2 regions of the Shewanella violacea DSS12 genome follow, and region 1 is predicted to be linked to the other one. Evidence: riboswitches for the same ligand, from Rfam matches in the RefSeq annotation. Region 1 holds a riboswitch; the other holds the start of a gene.

Region 1 (8,282 bases):
GCTACCATCTCTCCAATAGAGAAAACCAAAATAGAAGTGAGTACCATGACACCCCCCATGATGGCGCCGTGAGCTATGCCACCTAAAGCTGTGCCGAAGGCGATGATCACGGTTCCGGCAACCAGAACGGGTAAAGCCTGGAATTTTTCTGCTACGCGGCTAACAAATAACTGCAGCACAACGATAGAGAGAAAGTTAAGGCCTATTAAATATTCAGGGTTAATTTGACGATACTGTCCAGACCAAGCATTGGCATAGACTTGGGCTTGAGAAGGATCTGCTGCTATGGCATTTAATCCCAGACTCAGTTCTGATACGGGCACCATGACCTTGTAGTGTACCAGTTCAAAATATGCGGCCTGAGCCGTGATGTCATGGTTCATCAGATTACCAGCCAGTCTTGTTAACTCAGTTTGTAAGCTTGAGATATCTACAGGGGCCAGGAAGCTGAGAAGGTTAGGATAAGAAGCCAGCATAGCGATAAGGTCAGAGGTATCGACAAAATCACGAATATAGATAGGCAAGGTAATGAATATTTGCTGATAGACCATCCAGAAACCTGACAAAATTAGTAGGTAGATCACGAAGGGTTTATTACCGACAGTTATTTTCTGCTTATACCAAGGCGCGCTAAGATCTGTTTGGCCTTTCAAGTTCCATAGATAATGTCCTAAGAACCAAACGAAATAGACCATGAGAGTGGTCTGTCCTGATAACCATTTAGCACCATAAGACATGAGAATGATCAGAGTCCCAAAGAACAGCAGGGCGAAACGCACATTACCCAGTACTTCTTGTATATCGGCGAAGACAGCTTTGAGTGGCTTTCCTTTCTGTGCATCTTGATCCGTGGGTTCTTTGTAGAAAAGAAGAGCCGGTATAAAGTTCACCGCAATCCAGAATGATGACATGATAAATACCCAGTCCCAGCTTATCGCACGGACATAGCCGGCGATGAAGGGGCCGAGAAAACCACCTATATTAACCATCATGTAGAAAATACCGAAACCTAGGCCGCGGTTTGTATCATCTGTCGTCCGGGCTACAGTACCGGTGACTACAGGTTTGAAACAAGCAGCACCGAGCGCCACGCCCATGAAGGCGATGAAGAAACCGGCGAAAGAATCCACCTGACCCAGAATGAAGTAGCTGGGACACATGATGGCAAAGGATAGTAGAAACATTTTACGGTAACCGTATCGGTCAGCCAATGCACCTGTGACGACAGGAAATAAGTAAAGGAAGAAAGGGATCATGCCTTGGAGTAAGCCACGTTCCTGATCGCTGAAACCTAAGCCTCCTTGTTGAGAAGGTGAGGTCATGTATAGGGATGACAGGGTAAAAAATCCATACCAGGCAAGACGTTCGAATATCTCCATGGTGTTGGCGACAAAGAATGTCTTGGGTAAAGGGGTACGAGTCACTCGTGTCATATTACTACCTGTATATTTTATACGATTTACCTATGCTATCTCCATATATGTCGAATTTCAAGTAATGTAACGATAAGGTTAAAAATGATTATTTGTTTGCTGAACGCTATGAAGTTGCCTTTAGCGTTCATTCGGTCATAATGGCCCAAATTTTTACATTATGTGATTTACCAATGGCCGTACTCGATATTCTAACCATCCCCGATGAACGTCTTAAACGCAAAGCCCGCACAGTTGAAGATATAGATTCGGTCCAAGGTTTTATAGACGATCTGCTTGAAACCCTGTATGACACCGAAGATGGAATAGGGCTGGCTGCGACACAAGTCGGCAGCGAGCACGCCATCTTAGTCATAGATCTGTCAGAGGAAAGAGATCAGCCTCAAGTCTTGATTAATCCTGAAATTGTGGCAACTCAAGGTGACTTTATTGGCGAGGAGGGATGTCTATCGATTCCTGGCTATAGAGCCAAGGTGGCCAGAAGTGAGCAAGTAACAGTAAAAGCGTTGGACCGTACTGGTAAGCCCTTTGAGATTGAGACTGACACATTCTTGGCTATTGTATTGCAGCATGAAATGGATCACCTCCAAGGCATAGTATTTACCGATCATCTGTCGAAACTTAAGCAGCAGATCGCACTAAAAAAAGTGAAGAAATACGTCTAAATCAATTATTACTTAAGTTTAATCGTTAATGCACTCGATTTTACTATCACTTGGTCCTGGCAAGTCTGAGACTGTCGCAGTTTATGGGCAGCTCTCAATCAAACAATCAAATACAAGCCCTTCAATCCTGTCCGGATAAATAATAGTGACTTGAATAGAACAGAGTCACTATTTTGTTTAAGTTCAGCCCTGAGTATTTCCCCACTATGGGTTTATATGTAATAAATGCGGCTTATGTACGAGAACTTATTTACAAGAACTTATTTTACGAGGATAAGAGCTGTTATAAACCAGTTTTTGTCATCCTTGGCTATTTTCAAAGTACAAGATTGTCAATAATTGAAACGCCTGGGCCAAAATATGCTCTGGGTTTGAAGACCATGGTAATTTTGTGGCATAAAGAATTTTAAGAGTAAAATTAGATGAAGCTAGTCTTGTTAACCCATGAGAGAGAAGTACAACGTCCAACTAATACAGGTTCACTGGCATTAAGTGCTTTTCCACAATGGTGCCGGAGGATTATGTGGTCGAGAGTGGCTCCGGATAGAGAGCTGATAGCATTAATAAATAGCCATAGAGCCGCAGTACTTTTCCCCAGACCTAAAAATCTTTTTAGCTCTGATAATCTCTCTGTGGAAAATACAACAGAGCAGCTTTATCTTGAGCATATTCCTGACACGCTCATCATCTTAGATGCAACCTGGCAAGAGGCCCGTAAGATGATGAGGCAAAGTCCTTACCTTAAGGCGGCGGATAAGTTTGCCTTAACTGAACAGCTTGATTCAGGTTTCACCCTGAGACGTAATCAAATAGAGGGCGGTTTGTGCACCATAGAGTGCATCATCAGCCTACTCGAGCTAAAGAGCCGTCATCAAGAGGCCGAAGAGTTAAAACAAGCCTTCGGTGATTTTCAAGCAGGCTGATAGCTCGAGTTAAAGAATTATGATAAAGAGGCTGAAGGGGTAAACCAAGCCTTTGGTGATTTTCAAGCAGGCTGATAGTTCGAGTTAAAGAATTATGATGAAGAGGCCGAAGAGTTAAAACAAGCCTTCGGCGATTTTCAAGCAAGCTGACAGTCTGGGTAAATCTACACACTAGACACTATATAAGGGTCAAGTAAATACAGAGAAAGTGGCTTATTGCACCGGCGAGCACAAATAGGTGCCATATCGCGTGGTTATAGGGAATGCGTTTACCAACATAGAATATCACCCCAAAACTGTAAAATAATCCGCCCAAAATTAATAACTGAAAACCCAGACTTGTCATGGAATCGATCATGTCACTCATGACGGTTGCGCACAACCAGCCCATCAATAGATAAAGGGCAACACTGAGCTTTTTGAAGCGATTAATGAATAAGGTTTTGAATAATACCCCACCAAATGCCAGAGACCAGATGGCGATTAAGATAATATTTGCCGTGGTACCATCTAGGGCAATCAGCATTAGAGGCGTGTAGGTACCTGCGATTAAGAAATAGATGGCACAATGATCGGCAATTTTAAGTCTGTGTTTCCATATTGGATCAGAGATTGAATGATATAAGGTGGAGCAGCTAAAGAGTAATATGATACTGGCACAGTAGATAACCAGTCCGAACAATTGAACTGTGTTGAGTGTTTCCTGGCCTTTAATGAGAGAAAGTATAAGTCCGACAATCCCAGCTATAATCCCCAAGCCGTGGCTTATGCTGTTTGCCATCTCTTCTTTGTGAGTATAACCGCTGCTATTGACCGAGGCTGTCTGTTGAGCAAAAGATTCTTCTAGTGGCATATATACCAATTCCCTTAAATCGTATCGGTGGAGTCTAACAGCTAAATCTGCATAAAACCATACTTGAGCGTACACGTGTAAGCTAAGTCTCTTGTGTCAGAATGAACTTTTCGTCTAATTAGTTATCTGAGTTTTCATTGATATTCGCTCCAAGATGAAATCTTGGTACTGACTCATTCACTGCATTTTAATTGAAGTGAACAGACAAAGATAAACCACAGGGATGATGCTATTGAAGGCATTTCAGATAGAGGGGCTTTTATTTAACGCTCAGCAGGATGAACTGCAGGGGATAAAGGCTGATAAGAGTGCTGAGGATTTCGAGGTTCAGTTTGATGACTTCTGGGACTCTCAAGAGCTGAGCTATGAGCTGAATCATGATCATAGCACTTTTATCTTAACCGAGAATAAGCATGCTGATCTAGCTGCCAACCGGCCCTGGACTTCTTGGTTATTGGTGACTGCTGGGGTAATAATCTGTCACCTGGCACTGGTGTTTACGTTAGATCTACTCTGGATACCCGCTCCTCAGTTATATCCCGAAGCTAAGATCAAGGGCATTCAATCACAAGGTCCTCAATTAAAAGTCCCCCGATTAAAAGCTTATATGTATTTTAAAGCCCCAGTGATAGAAAAAAGTAAGTCTGAAATAATCGACAAACAAATACAGCAAGCTAAGCCGCTGGTGTCTGATTTGCCTGCCAATGACTTACAGATTAAAGAAGCAACTGCCCAGGGCTATCAAGTAAAGCCAGCGAAAGAGAAGGAAAAACGAGAGAGTGACACTCGCCCACTTAAGAAAATATTAGTACAAGAGACCTTGATACAAGAGAGCTTAGTACATGAGACTTTAGTACAAAATACTGTAGTCAAACAGCTTAAACAGCCTCCGGTTAAGCAAGCTGATGTTTCCAATCCTGAGACTGCTTATCCCCAGAGTAAGTCTGCCAATTTCTTTTCGTCTGAACCTGAGAGCAATGATGAGAGGGACAAGCTTATTATTTCAAATTTCAGTTCTTCAACCCAAAAATACCTTTCCCGGCAGAGAGAGGAAGCTCTGGGAGAGCTTGTTGTCAAACAAGCCAATCAATATAGCCAAACTAAAACACTCAGTGAGATGGATGGCGAGATGATTATTCTCAAGCTCCCTAAAGTTGACACTTGGAGCAATGCACAGAGCTTAGATAACGGGTTAGATCCGAACCGAATCGTCAAACAGGGAGATACCTGCTACCGAATTGTTCAAACACCCACCCAAATAGATCCCCATGCAGAGAGTCTCGGCTATGCATTTCGCTGTGATGGTGACTCGCTCGTTGCGGCGTTAAAGCGGGCTATAGCAAAAAGAGTACATAAAACACCCATTAAGCGATAACGTCAATGATGAAATAATTTAATGTCAGATTGGTGATTTCAACATAAAATATTTTCAATGTGTATATTTCTTTAATAAATACAATCTATTGAGTTTTAAGTCTGCGTGATTTTTTTCGATTTAATATCTTTACAAAAGTCTTGTTAACTTTCATGTTTTAAGATTATACTTGTTAAATCTTGTCGGAGTGCCTAAAGGCTGAGACCGTTTATTCGGGATCCGTTGAACCTGATCAGGTTAAAACCTGCGAAGGAAACAAGCATGATAATGTCCATAAATCGTGTGAATTTCTGTATTCATTGAATCATGATATTTTGATTCAATGGCTGCTAATTTTAGTGTCATCACCTCAATTTTTTGAGTCGAAGACCTGAGGTTTAGTACCTGATAATCAGAATATATTCATTTTATCGTCATTATCTGTGACATAGAGACGTGTTCTCGTGTCTGTTATTCAACTCTCCTGACAAGCAACTTCATTTCAATTAAAGTGAGATTGCTTATGTCAAACCGCCGCGAAACCCGAGCTAAAGCTCAAGAGTTCATCGATACCCTAAAGCCGCTACAGCACCCTAATTCTGAGAAAGTCTATCTAACGGGTAGTCGTGAAGACCTCCGTGTCGGTATGCGCCAAATTCTCCAGTCGGATACCATGGTTGGGGGGACCGAGCCTGATCCCATCTTGAAGCCCAATGCCCCGCTAAAAATCTATGACTGTGCCGGGCCCTATTCAGATCCTGATGCCGATATCAATGTCCGTAAGGGCCTGGGTAAATTCAGAAATAACTGGATTATAGAACGTGATGATACTGAGCAGCTTAGCGGTGTCAGTTCAGGTTTTACTCAAAAAAGACTCGCCGACGATGGCTTAGATCACTTGAGATTCGATTCTCTGCTTCCTCCACGAAAGGCAAAACCTGGCCAGTGTGTTACCCAGTTACATTATGCCAGGAAAGGCATTATCACCCCGGAAATGGAATATATTGCCATTCGGGAAAATATGGGTCAGTCAGAGATCACCGACGAGACATTGACCCGCAAGGCGCCAGGAGAAAGCTTCGGAGCGTCGATTACTGAGCCGATTACTCCCGAGTTTGTCAGAAGTGAAATCGCCAGAGGGCGTGCGATTATTCCTTTGAATATCAACCATCCAGAAGCCGAGCCCATGATCATTGGCCGAAACTTTCTGGTTAAGGTTAATGCTAATATCGGTAATTCAGCAGTGACTTCTTCTATCGAAGAGGAGGTCGAAAAACTGGTCTGGTCTACTCGATGGGGCGCGGATACCGTGATGGACCTGTCTACTGGCCGTTATATACATGAAACGCGAGAGTGGATCATTCGTAACTCTCCGGTTCCTATCGGGACTGTGCCTATCTATCAGGCTTTAGAGAAGGTCAATGGCGTCGCCGAAGATCTGAATTGGGCCGTGTTTAAGGATACCTTGATTGAACAGGCAGAGCAGGGCGTCGATTACTTCACCATTCATGCCGGCGTATTACTGCGTTACGTGCCAATGACGGCAAATCGCCTGACGGGTATTGTCTCACGTGGTGGCGCCATCATGGCCAAGTGGTGTCTGTCACATCATCAGGAAAACTTCCTCTACGAGCACTTCAGAGAAATTTGTGAGCTTTGTGCCGCCTATGACGTGTCCTTATCTCTGGGGGATGGCATGCGTCCGGGCTCTATCGCAGATGCGAACGATGAGGCGCAGTTTGCTGAGCTGGAAACCTTAGGCGAGTTGGTTAAAATCGCTTGGGAGTACGATGTACAGACCATCATTGAAGGTCCTGGTCACATTCCCATGAATCTTATCAAAGAGAATATGGAAAAACAGTTAGAGGTATGTGACGAAGCCCCTTTCTATACCTTAGGCCCACAAACGACAGATATTGCACCTGGATATGATCACTTCACCTCAGGTATTGGCGCCGCCATGATTGCCTGGTTTGGTTGCTCCATGCTCTGTTATGTGACACCTAAAGAGCACCTTGGATTGCCAAACAAGGAAGATGTGAAGCAAGGATTAATCACCTATAAGATAGCGGCTCATGCCGGTGATGTGGCTAAAGGACATCCGACTGCGCAAATTCGCGACAATGCCTTATCCAAGGCTCGTTTCGAGTTCCGTTGGGAAGATCAATATAACCTAGGACTGGACCCGGAAACTGCCAAAGCCTATCACGATGAATCTCTGCCTCAGGAATCGGCCAAGGTAGCTCATTTCTGCTCAATGTGTGGACCTAAGTTCTGTTCGATGAAAATCAGTCAAGAGGTGCGTGAATATGCGGCGGCTCAAAAGCTTGAGATACAGACCGATGAAGAGTTTAAGGCGAAAAACACTGCCGTCTTAAGCTCTAATCTGGATAGAGAGAAGGGGATGGCCATGATGTCGGCAGAGTTTAAGGCTAAAGGCGCCGCTTTATATCATGAAGCTGGTGCGGCTAAACCTGTTCTGGATGAGGTTGAGGGCTAACCTATGGCAAATTTAGAGCCGACTTCGTCGGCTTTAAAGCCTGTTGTTTGGTCAATAGCAGGCTCTGACAGTGGTGGCGGCGCAGGTATTCAGGCGGATCTAGCCACCATGAATGATCTCGCTTGTCATGCTTGCACTGTGATCACGACGTTAACGGCCCAGAGCTCGGTCGCTGTCAATTTGGTTGAGCCGGTATCCGATGAGATGCTGCTGGCTCAACTCGATACCTTGCTACAAGACTTGCCACCCAAAGCGATAAAGATAGGTTTATTGGCAAATCAGCGGCAGATAGATCTCTTGAGTCGTTGGCTCGCCTTGGATCTTCCCGACCACAACAAGCGCAATGGCACAGAGGTCGCGGTTATCTTAGATCCTGTCATGATAGCCAGCTGTGGTGACAGGCTAGATGGAGACGATACTCGTCTCGATTTTACGCCATTTAAGGGCCTGCTCACACTGATCACCCCAAATGCTCTTGAGCTGGGTGAGCTGGTGGGACAAACCTTAACTGACATGTCCCAGTATCATCAGGCGGCCAAAGACTTGTCGTTATC
Region 2 (8,282 bases), 330 kb from region 1:
CAGAGACTGAAGCTCGTATTAACCAAAAAGGCGATGGCAATACGGCAACCGTAGATCAGCAAGATGCGACGTCTTCAGCGTTAGCGACTGTAGATTCTATCGGCAATGATAATAATGCGACTATTATGCAGAAGCTAAATAATCAGCAGTCGGCATTAGCATCAGTTGCTCAAAATGGCGATGATAATTCCGCTACCGTTACCCAGAATAATGCAGATGGTGCCATCTCTGCAATCACTCAAAATGGCAATGGTGATACGGCTGAAATTAACAACCGTTGGTCTGACTTTGCTAATGCCACAATCGTGCAGAATACCGGTGCCGATAACAGTGCATACATTTCACAAGATAGTTCAGATGCAGCCGCCGCCGAGTTAACTCAGTCGGGTGCAGGTAACGATGGTAATATTCTGCAGAATACCGGCAATTATGAACATGATGGTGGCACAGATTCAACTCGCGCCGATCTGGTTCAGACAGGCAATGAAAACACCGGCAACATAGAGCAGTTTGCACAGAAAAACAGTGCTAGCGTTAGCCAAGTTGGTAATAGTAACGATGCCAATGTGAGTCAGACAGCTGCACGAAACTTAGCTTCTGTGGACCAAACTGGCAATTCAAATACGGGTGATATTAACCAATCGGCTAAGCGTAATGCCGCTATGCTTGCACAAACCGGTAACAGTAATGACGCCGGAGTGACTCAGTCAGCAAGGCGTAATACAGCCGATGTGACACAAGTCGGTGACCTTAACATAGCCCAAGTGACACAATCAGCTAAACGAAATGAAGCTATTGTTTATTCAGCTGGTGAAGCTAACGAGGCTTACGTTACTCAGTCTGCAATTAACAACCTAGCAGATATTAATCAAGACGGTTCTTTGAACATTGCTAACGTTAACCAGAGTGCGGCTGACAACTTAGCTGGTGTAGAGCAAACTGGTGATGAAAACACTGCCGATGTAGATCAAACTGGAGCCGAAAATTCAGCGACTGTGGCGCAGACAAGTTTTGGTAGCACAGCGACTGTATTGCAAACGGGTTCACTTAACGATGCTACAGTCACTCAAGCAGGTGATGAGCAGACGGCTAATATCACTCAAAATGATTTATCTAACCTTGCCCAGGTTAATCAAAGTGGCGCGAGTAACTCGCTAACCTTAACTCAAAGCGGAAGCCTTGAAGGTACAGGTAATACTGCCACTATCAATCAAGCCGGTACCAATGACAGTGCTGTCGTGGCTCAAACAGGAAATTCAAACACAGTTCTGATTGACCAAGCGGATTCAAGTTTCGGTAATAGCATCAGCGTGTCTCAAACAGGTAGTGATAACTATGCGGGTGCAGCATCTCAAGGTGGTAATGCCAGTGAAATTACTATCGTTCAGACAGGTACAGGTAACCGAGTAACTAACAGTGACACCGCCAGTAATTGGTATGGTGATGACTTAGGTGCGGGAACTTATGGTAATGATAACGTCCTCAATATCACTCAAACTGGTACTGAAAACTTAGCTTATGCAGACGCTGCCGATAATGGTTCGCAAATTGATATCGCACAGACTGGTGAGTTTAACAGCGCGACTGTTGAGTCCTATAGTGGAGCTGGTAACGATATCGATGTGGTTCAATATGGTAATAATCACGTAACTGATGTCTATGTTGAAGGCGGAGCCGGCAACATGGTGAGCGTGAGCCAGTATGACGCATACAACACGGCGAACGTGACAAGTCATGGTTCTTATAACCAGGTGACTATCATGCAAGCTAGCGTGCCAGAGTAAATGTATAAGGTTAAAAGGGTGCTTAGCACCCTTTTAACCGATACAGATTGAAAAGTGATAGATACATTCGGCACGCTAGTGTAGCTTAATTGTTATTTCCAAGGCCTCTGGCGCAGTGAATATTACGACATGGAGTCAGCTGTATGTTTAAAGTCATAAATTGGATTGTTGTTTCGCGTTCTCAATTACTTGCCGATCTTCTGGATACACGTTGGCCGCAAGAGTTTTTGGTTAAGTTAGTCAAGGCTACACCAGAAAACGTTGAGCTTGAGCTTAAAGAAGGTAGCTTGTCACTCGTCGTCATTGACCTAGCCACGGTTGATGTACAAAAAGCATATCAAATTCAGCGACACATCGAGAAAGAATACGTCTCGAGAGTCGTATTCTTACACTACCCTAGACAGATCGATGCGCGCTTTCTTATTCATCCCACGGTGACAGCTGGTATTTTTTATTGTGATGCTTCATTAGAAGACGTAGGACAAGGCTTAGGCAACATCTTGCGTGGGAAATCTGTTATCCCGGCTGAGTTAGTCCACAACAGTGGTGATGACCAATCTCATATGGAAGGCAGCGATAACCTTACCATTCGAGAAAGAGAAGTCCTACAGGCGCTGCTCAGTGGTAGCACTAATGTGGATATAGCTAATCAGTTATTTGTCAGTGAGAGCACCATTAAAACTCACCTCTATCGAGCGTTTAGAAAAATAGGCGTTTCCAGTCGTGGACAAGCAATTGCCTGGTCACAGACTCATCTTCACGAGGTTCATCTGTGAAGCGAATGGTTTTATGTTTATTGCTGTTCAATATGGTCTTTATCGTTTCGGCGGGGGAGCTATCTAAAGCAGAAGTTAAATCGACACCAGCGCTTGAAACTCAAAATATCAGTGATGCAAAGCCAAAGCGAGAGGCCGATCTTGTCGATGGCTTGATCTTAAACAGGGCGATGACCCGGGTTGGCCATCGTTTTTACCGCGAATTTGTCTCTGCATACAGAGATATAGGCGGAATGTCATCTCATTCAGGCTTGAGTATTGTCGAGCGTGCTACGGCTCGAAGCGGCAGTAAAGTCACCATTTTTCATAATAGAAAACCAATATATATCACAGTGGTATCGCCAGCGAGTCGAAATATCGATGGTCAGGCTGCAGCTGCTGCTTCCAGAGTTAATCAAATTTTAAAGCAAAATAAGAAACAGGCAAGTTGGGCACAATTCTTAAATCCTGATCTTGCTCCAGATGAATTTTAGACAGGGACCGAAAATGAATAAATTCAGCTTACTGGGCACTGGCATAGGACTTAGCCTGATGGGTTTTTCCGTCGGTGCAACCCAATTGATCTATACGCCTGTAAACCCCAATTTCGGTGGCAGTTATCTAAATGGTTCATACCTTTTAGCTAATGCTTCCGTACAAAATGATCATAAGACCAGCTCAGGATACACGCCGCCTACAGCACTGGAAAGAATGGCCAACTCCTTAGAGTCTCGCTTGATGAGTCAGTTGTTTAATGATGCGGCGAATGGTGGTGAAGGTTACCTTAAAACAACAGATTTTGAGATCAATGTCGTTAATGAAGATGGTACCTTATTAGTACATATTACCGACATAGTCACAGGTGAAACCACAGTGATAGAAGTCGGTGGATTGGTTAATACGGGGACGGGAGGCTAAGCATGAAGAAGTTAATAATCACTGCAGCCTTGTTACTCTTGACGGCTTGCTCTAGCACCAACACCAGTGAGTTTGAAGGAATAGAAGCCTCATCGAGCCTGATGCCAAAGAGTGATACCTACTATGATCTGATAGGTTTACCCCATCCTCAGGGCAGTATGCTGGCCGCTGTTTATGATTTTCGCGATCAAACGGGACAATATAAGGCCATACCATCGAGTAACTTCTCCACAGCAGTTCCTCAGAGTGGTACCGCATTTCTTGCCCAGGCGCTGAATGATTCAAGCTGGTTTGTTCCTGTAGAGCGAGAAGGCTTACAAAACCTGCTCACAGAGAGAAAAATTGTCAGGGCAGGTCTTAAAGGCGAAGCCAATCAACTGCCTCAATTAAGCTCGGCACAGATTTTGATGGAAGGTGGCATTGTCGCCTATGACACTAATATTAAAACTGGTGGTGCCGGTGCAAGATATCTAGGAATAGGCGTTAATTCTAAGTTTAGGGTCGATACGGTCACGGTTAACTTAAGAGCGGTAGATATTCGAACCGGGCGTTTACTCAGTAGTGTGACGACGACTAAGTCAATATTGTCTAAAGAGGTTTCCGCTGGGGTATTTAAGTTTATCGATGCTCAAGACCTGCTGGAATCTGAACTTGGTTATACCTCAAATGAGCCAGTGAGTCTCTGTGTGGCCCAAGCCATTGAGAGTGCCGTGGTGCATATGATAGCCGATGGGATCTGGAAACGTGCCTGGAACTTAGCGGACACAGCATCTGGGCTTAATAATCCTGTGTTACAAAAATATTGGCTAGAAGCCCATTCTGAAGCGAGAGTGAGTGCGAGAATAAAGCAAGGGTAATAATGCTGGATAAGCATATTAGGGGAGTGATTCATTATCACTCCCTTTTTTGTAGGTGAAAATTCGATACCAGACTCATTTTATCTGTTATTGAGTTTGAGGATTGTCTGATCATAAGGAGTGAAACCTGCTATTAAAAGAATGTTTTATAGTCAGTTGTTTTTACTCTTTACTCTCATATACTCACAAGTCATAAATTTATGCGTATACTGTGGAAACACTAAAGAAAAGAGGACAGTCAGATGGCTGAAGAAACCATTTTTAGCAAGATCATTCGACGTGAAATCCCCGCTGATATTCTATATCAAGACGATCTAGTCACGGCATTCAGAGACATCAACGCTAGAGCGCCGACTCATATATTGATCATCCCCAATCACTTGATTGCAACCACCAACGATGTAAAAGCATCGGATGAGAAAGCCTTAGGTCGTATGGTCACAGTCGCGGCTAAATTGGCACAAGAGGCTGGGATTGCCGAAGATGGTTACCGCATCATAATGAATTGCAATAAGCACGGTGGTCAAGAGGTGTATCATATACATATGCACCTATTGGGTGGTTGCTCCTTAGGTCCCATGTTAAGCATTAACAGCTAATAGAGAGCGCACTGTCATGCAGGTCAATTCAGATGTTTTCCCATTGACACAAATCGCGACTCGCTTTGTCGATCAGCTGGCTCAATGCCGTCGTTTAAAATTAAAGGTACACGAAGCCAGTGAGCATCATGTCCTCATTGAACTGCCATACAATGAGGAACTGATTGGTTATCCCGATACTGGTGTTATTCATGGTGGTGTGATCACCACTTTAATGGATACAGCCAGTGGTAGTGCTGTTGTTTGCGCTATCTATGATAAATATCAGTCATTGGAGCTCTCGCCGACACTCGATCTGCGGGTGGATTATATGAAGCCTGCGGATCCCAATAAGCCAGTGTATGGTTTCGCAGAATGTTATAAAATTTCTTCTAGCGTCTCTTTCACTCGAGCCATAGCTTATCAAGACTCGATTGATGATCCCATTGCCCATGCCGTTGGCTCTTTCATGCGGATAAGCCCGGAAATGATTGGCGATGATTTTCGTCAGGCTTTACTGGGACAAAAGCCAAGTCTATCAGCTAGTCTTAACGCCGTATCGGCGAGCACCAATGCCGTGGATGGTGAGGCCGTTAGTACCAGGGCTGTAAATAATGGTGCTGTAAATCAAGGCACTGTTAATGAAGGTGCTGTAAATCATGCTTCATCGGCAGATACAAGCAAGGCGAGTGAGCCAAGGGGCAAAGAGCTTGACGTTAAAGAAATAGTCAAGCGGGCGACGGCGCTTAACGACTTCGCCCATCTTTTAGCTCATGTTCCCTATACTGATTTCATCGGCATGAATGTGGAGCGTTTCGGGGATGAGCTGGTGTTTAGACTGCCGGCAAGAGATGAGAATATCGGTAATCCTATATTGCCAGCTATCCATGGTGGCGTGATTGCCGGCTTTATGGAGATGTCGGCGATCGTGCAACTTATGGTGTTTATGCATACCTCAAGAGTGCCTAAGGTGGTGGATTTTTCCATTGACTATTTGAGGGCCGGATACCATAAAGACAGCTTTGCCGAATGTAAGATCACCAGGCAAGGGCGCCGGGTGGCTAATGTGAGTATCAATTGTTGGCAAACCAATAGAAAGAAACTCATCGCTACCGCTAGAGCTCATTTTTTGATCCACTGATCCTGGACTTAAAGCCAGTTAACATTCATGGAGACATTAATCTGCTGTGCTAATTTAGCTGGTTAATCTTATCTTAAACTGAGTCGGAGTTTAGGTTAGGCTTGTTTTATCAATACTTATCTACAAGAGTAGGTAATGACGATCCCTGTATGATGGGGTTAAATTAATTTGGAGCGAATGAAATGAAGAAAATCGTTTTGGTCTTAGCATCGGCCCTTATTTTTACGGCTTGTGCTCAGCACACTGCGGGCGTGATGGGCAGCTCTACCGGTGAAGTCAGAATAGATAACAGCAGCTTTGCGAGTGACGTTGGAGTCGAGCAATTAAAGGCGCGTCAGCAGGGCGGCCTGCTGCAAGGTACCGGGATGATTGTGAGTAAGGTCTCTACGGATTTGCGAGTGCAATACAAGTTTACCTGGTATGACATAAACGGTTCCACGCTGGAAGATGAAGCCAGTCCATGGAAATCATTGAAGTTACATGGCATGCAGCGTATGCAAGTTATGGCGGTTTCCCCTAATGCTAATGCCATTCGCTACGAGCTATATGTGAGAGAAGCTTTCTCTAACTGATCTCTTCTTGATTGAGCCGGTATAACTTGGAAATAAAAAGCGTCAGCTTAGCTGACGTTTTTTGTGTGCCAAGTGTGTGTAAATTCCTCATTTGATGGCATATCTTTGTCAATGTCTTGTTTGATTCATGTATAATCCCGCCTGCCAAGGGGTGAGACTGTTATGTACATATGCCAGTTTCTGAGATGTCAGATGACAAACCCTTTGAACCTGATCCGGCTAATACCGGCGTAGGAATGGGCCAATAGGTTTGATACTTTCAAGATGTCTGTTAAGAACATCTGTAGTCGACCAAAATATCCTTTCTCGCTTTTCCAGTTGCCGGATCTCAAAAATTATAATTTGGGGTCCTATGTTTACACTTAAATCTTTTTGTTCCGATTCTACCTTCTTGAAGAGACTTTCTCCGGTAGCTCTCGCGGTATCGACCGCATTAATCAGCCAGCACGCACTCGCTTCAGAACCCACAGAGGCACCTGCCGATGAGATGGAAGTGATAGTGGTTAGCTCTGATTTTCGAGGCTCGACACTGGATAAAATGCCATCAAGCATTACCGTTATCAACCAGCAACAGATAGAAGATGAAGGCGCACAACACTTCGAAGATGTGCTTAATTCTATCGCGAACTTTAACTGGTCCGGCGGTAGCTCTCGGCCTAAATATTTCCAAATCCGTGGTGTCGGCGAGCAGGAGGAGTACCAAGGCGCGCCGAATTCATCTGTAGGTTACATTATCGATGATATCGACATGTCGGGCCTGGGCATGATTTCTAGCATGTACGATCTGCAGCAGGTGGAAGTATTGCGCGGCCCACAAGGAACACGATACGGTGCCAATGCCTTAGCGGGATTGATATACCTTAAGAGTAATGACCCTACCGATGTGTTTGAGCATGGAGCCGAAGTGTCAGTGGGTGATGATAACCTCACGACATTCAGCGGATTTAGCTCTGGACCATTAACCGATTCGGGTAAACTCCTCTATCGGGTATCTCTACAGCAGCATCAACAAAATGGCTATCAGGATAATCTCTATCTTGGCCGTGATGACACCAATGCCCGTGATGAGTTTTCTGGCCGAGCTAAATTGCGCTGGTATGCCAGCGACGATCTACAGATAGACTTAACCTTACTCCACGCGGATTACGATAATGGTTACGATGTATGGACACTGGATAACAATGGTGAAAATACTCAGACCGATGCACCAGGCGTCGATAAGCAGCGCACTACTGGTAGCTCGCTTAAGTTTACTTACTCAGGTGCCGAGCAGTTCGAACTCGTGTCTTTGACATCATATGCCAACTCTCAGACTCATTATAACTATGATGGTGACTGGGCAAATCCTGATCACTGGGGCGGGCTCGATTGTGATGGCGAGGCTTGTGAATATGACTATACCTGGGGCAAGAAGGGCGAGCGAAATACCATTAGCCAAGAGTTTAGACTCAGCTCTACTCAAGCTGGACGTATCTTTTCCGATAGCACAGATTGGTTACTGGGCGTTTATGGTATGCGCTTAACTGAAGACAATGACACAGTTGAAGATTACAACGGTTGGTTAGATACGCTTAATGCCGAATATGAAGCTAATAATACTGCCGTATTTGGTCAACTAGATTCAGATCTAGGTGCGGGTTACGCCTTGTCTTTTGGTCTGCGAGTAGAGCGTCGTGA

What was found. Region 1 has a riboswitch for thiamine pyrophosphate ahead of thiC (phosphomethylpyrimidine synthase ThiC). Riboswitches for the same ligand answer to the same signal wherever they lie in the genome.
Region 2: linked by a shared signal. The riboswitch ahead of SVI_RS12700 (TonB-dependent receptor) and the one ahead of thiC (phosphomethylpyrimidine synthase ThiC) in region 1 are both predicted to bind thiamine pyrophosphate.

The regions. Positions count from the first base shown of each region.
Region 1 is NC_014012.1:2,717,608-2,725,889, reverse strand. It holds gene SVI_RS11305 (MFS transporter) at 1-1,433, opposite strand, end outside; gene def (peptide deformylase) at 1,607-2,098, shown strand; gene SVI_RS11290 (DTW domain-containing protein) at 2,521-3,021, shown strand; gene trhA (PAQR family membrane homeostasis protein TrhA) at 3,200-3,874, opposite strand; gene SVI_RS20745 (hypothetical protein) at 4,107-5,249, shown strand; TPP riboswitch at 5,423-5,521, shown strand; gene thiC (phosphomethylpyrimidine synthase ThiC) at 5,752-7,728, shown strand; gene thiE (thiamine phosphate synthase) at 7,732-8,282, shown strand, end outside.
Region 2 is NC_014012.1:3,050,490-3,058,771, reverse strand. It holds gene SVI_RS12745 (curlin) at 1-1,784, shown strand, start outside; gene SVI_RS12740 (LuxR C-terminal-related transcriptional regulator) at 1,928-2,560, shown strand; gene SVI_RS12735 (curli production assembly/transport protein CsgE) at 2,566-3,033, shown strand; gene SVI_RS12730 (curli assembly protein CsgF) at 3,047-3,457, shown strand; gene SVI_RS12725 (CsgG/HfaB family protein) at 3,460-4,314, shown strand; gene hinT (purine nucleoside phosphoramidase) at 4,557-4,913, shown strand; gene SVI_RS22080 (PaaI family thioesterase) at 4,930-6,033, shown strand; gene SVI_RS12705 (YcfL family protein) at 6,216-6,605, shown strand; TPP riboswitch at 6,743-6,859, shown strand; gene SVI_RS12700 (TonB-dependent receptor) at 6,958-8,282, shown strand, end outside.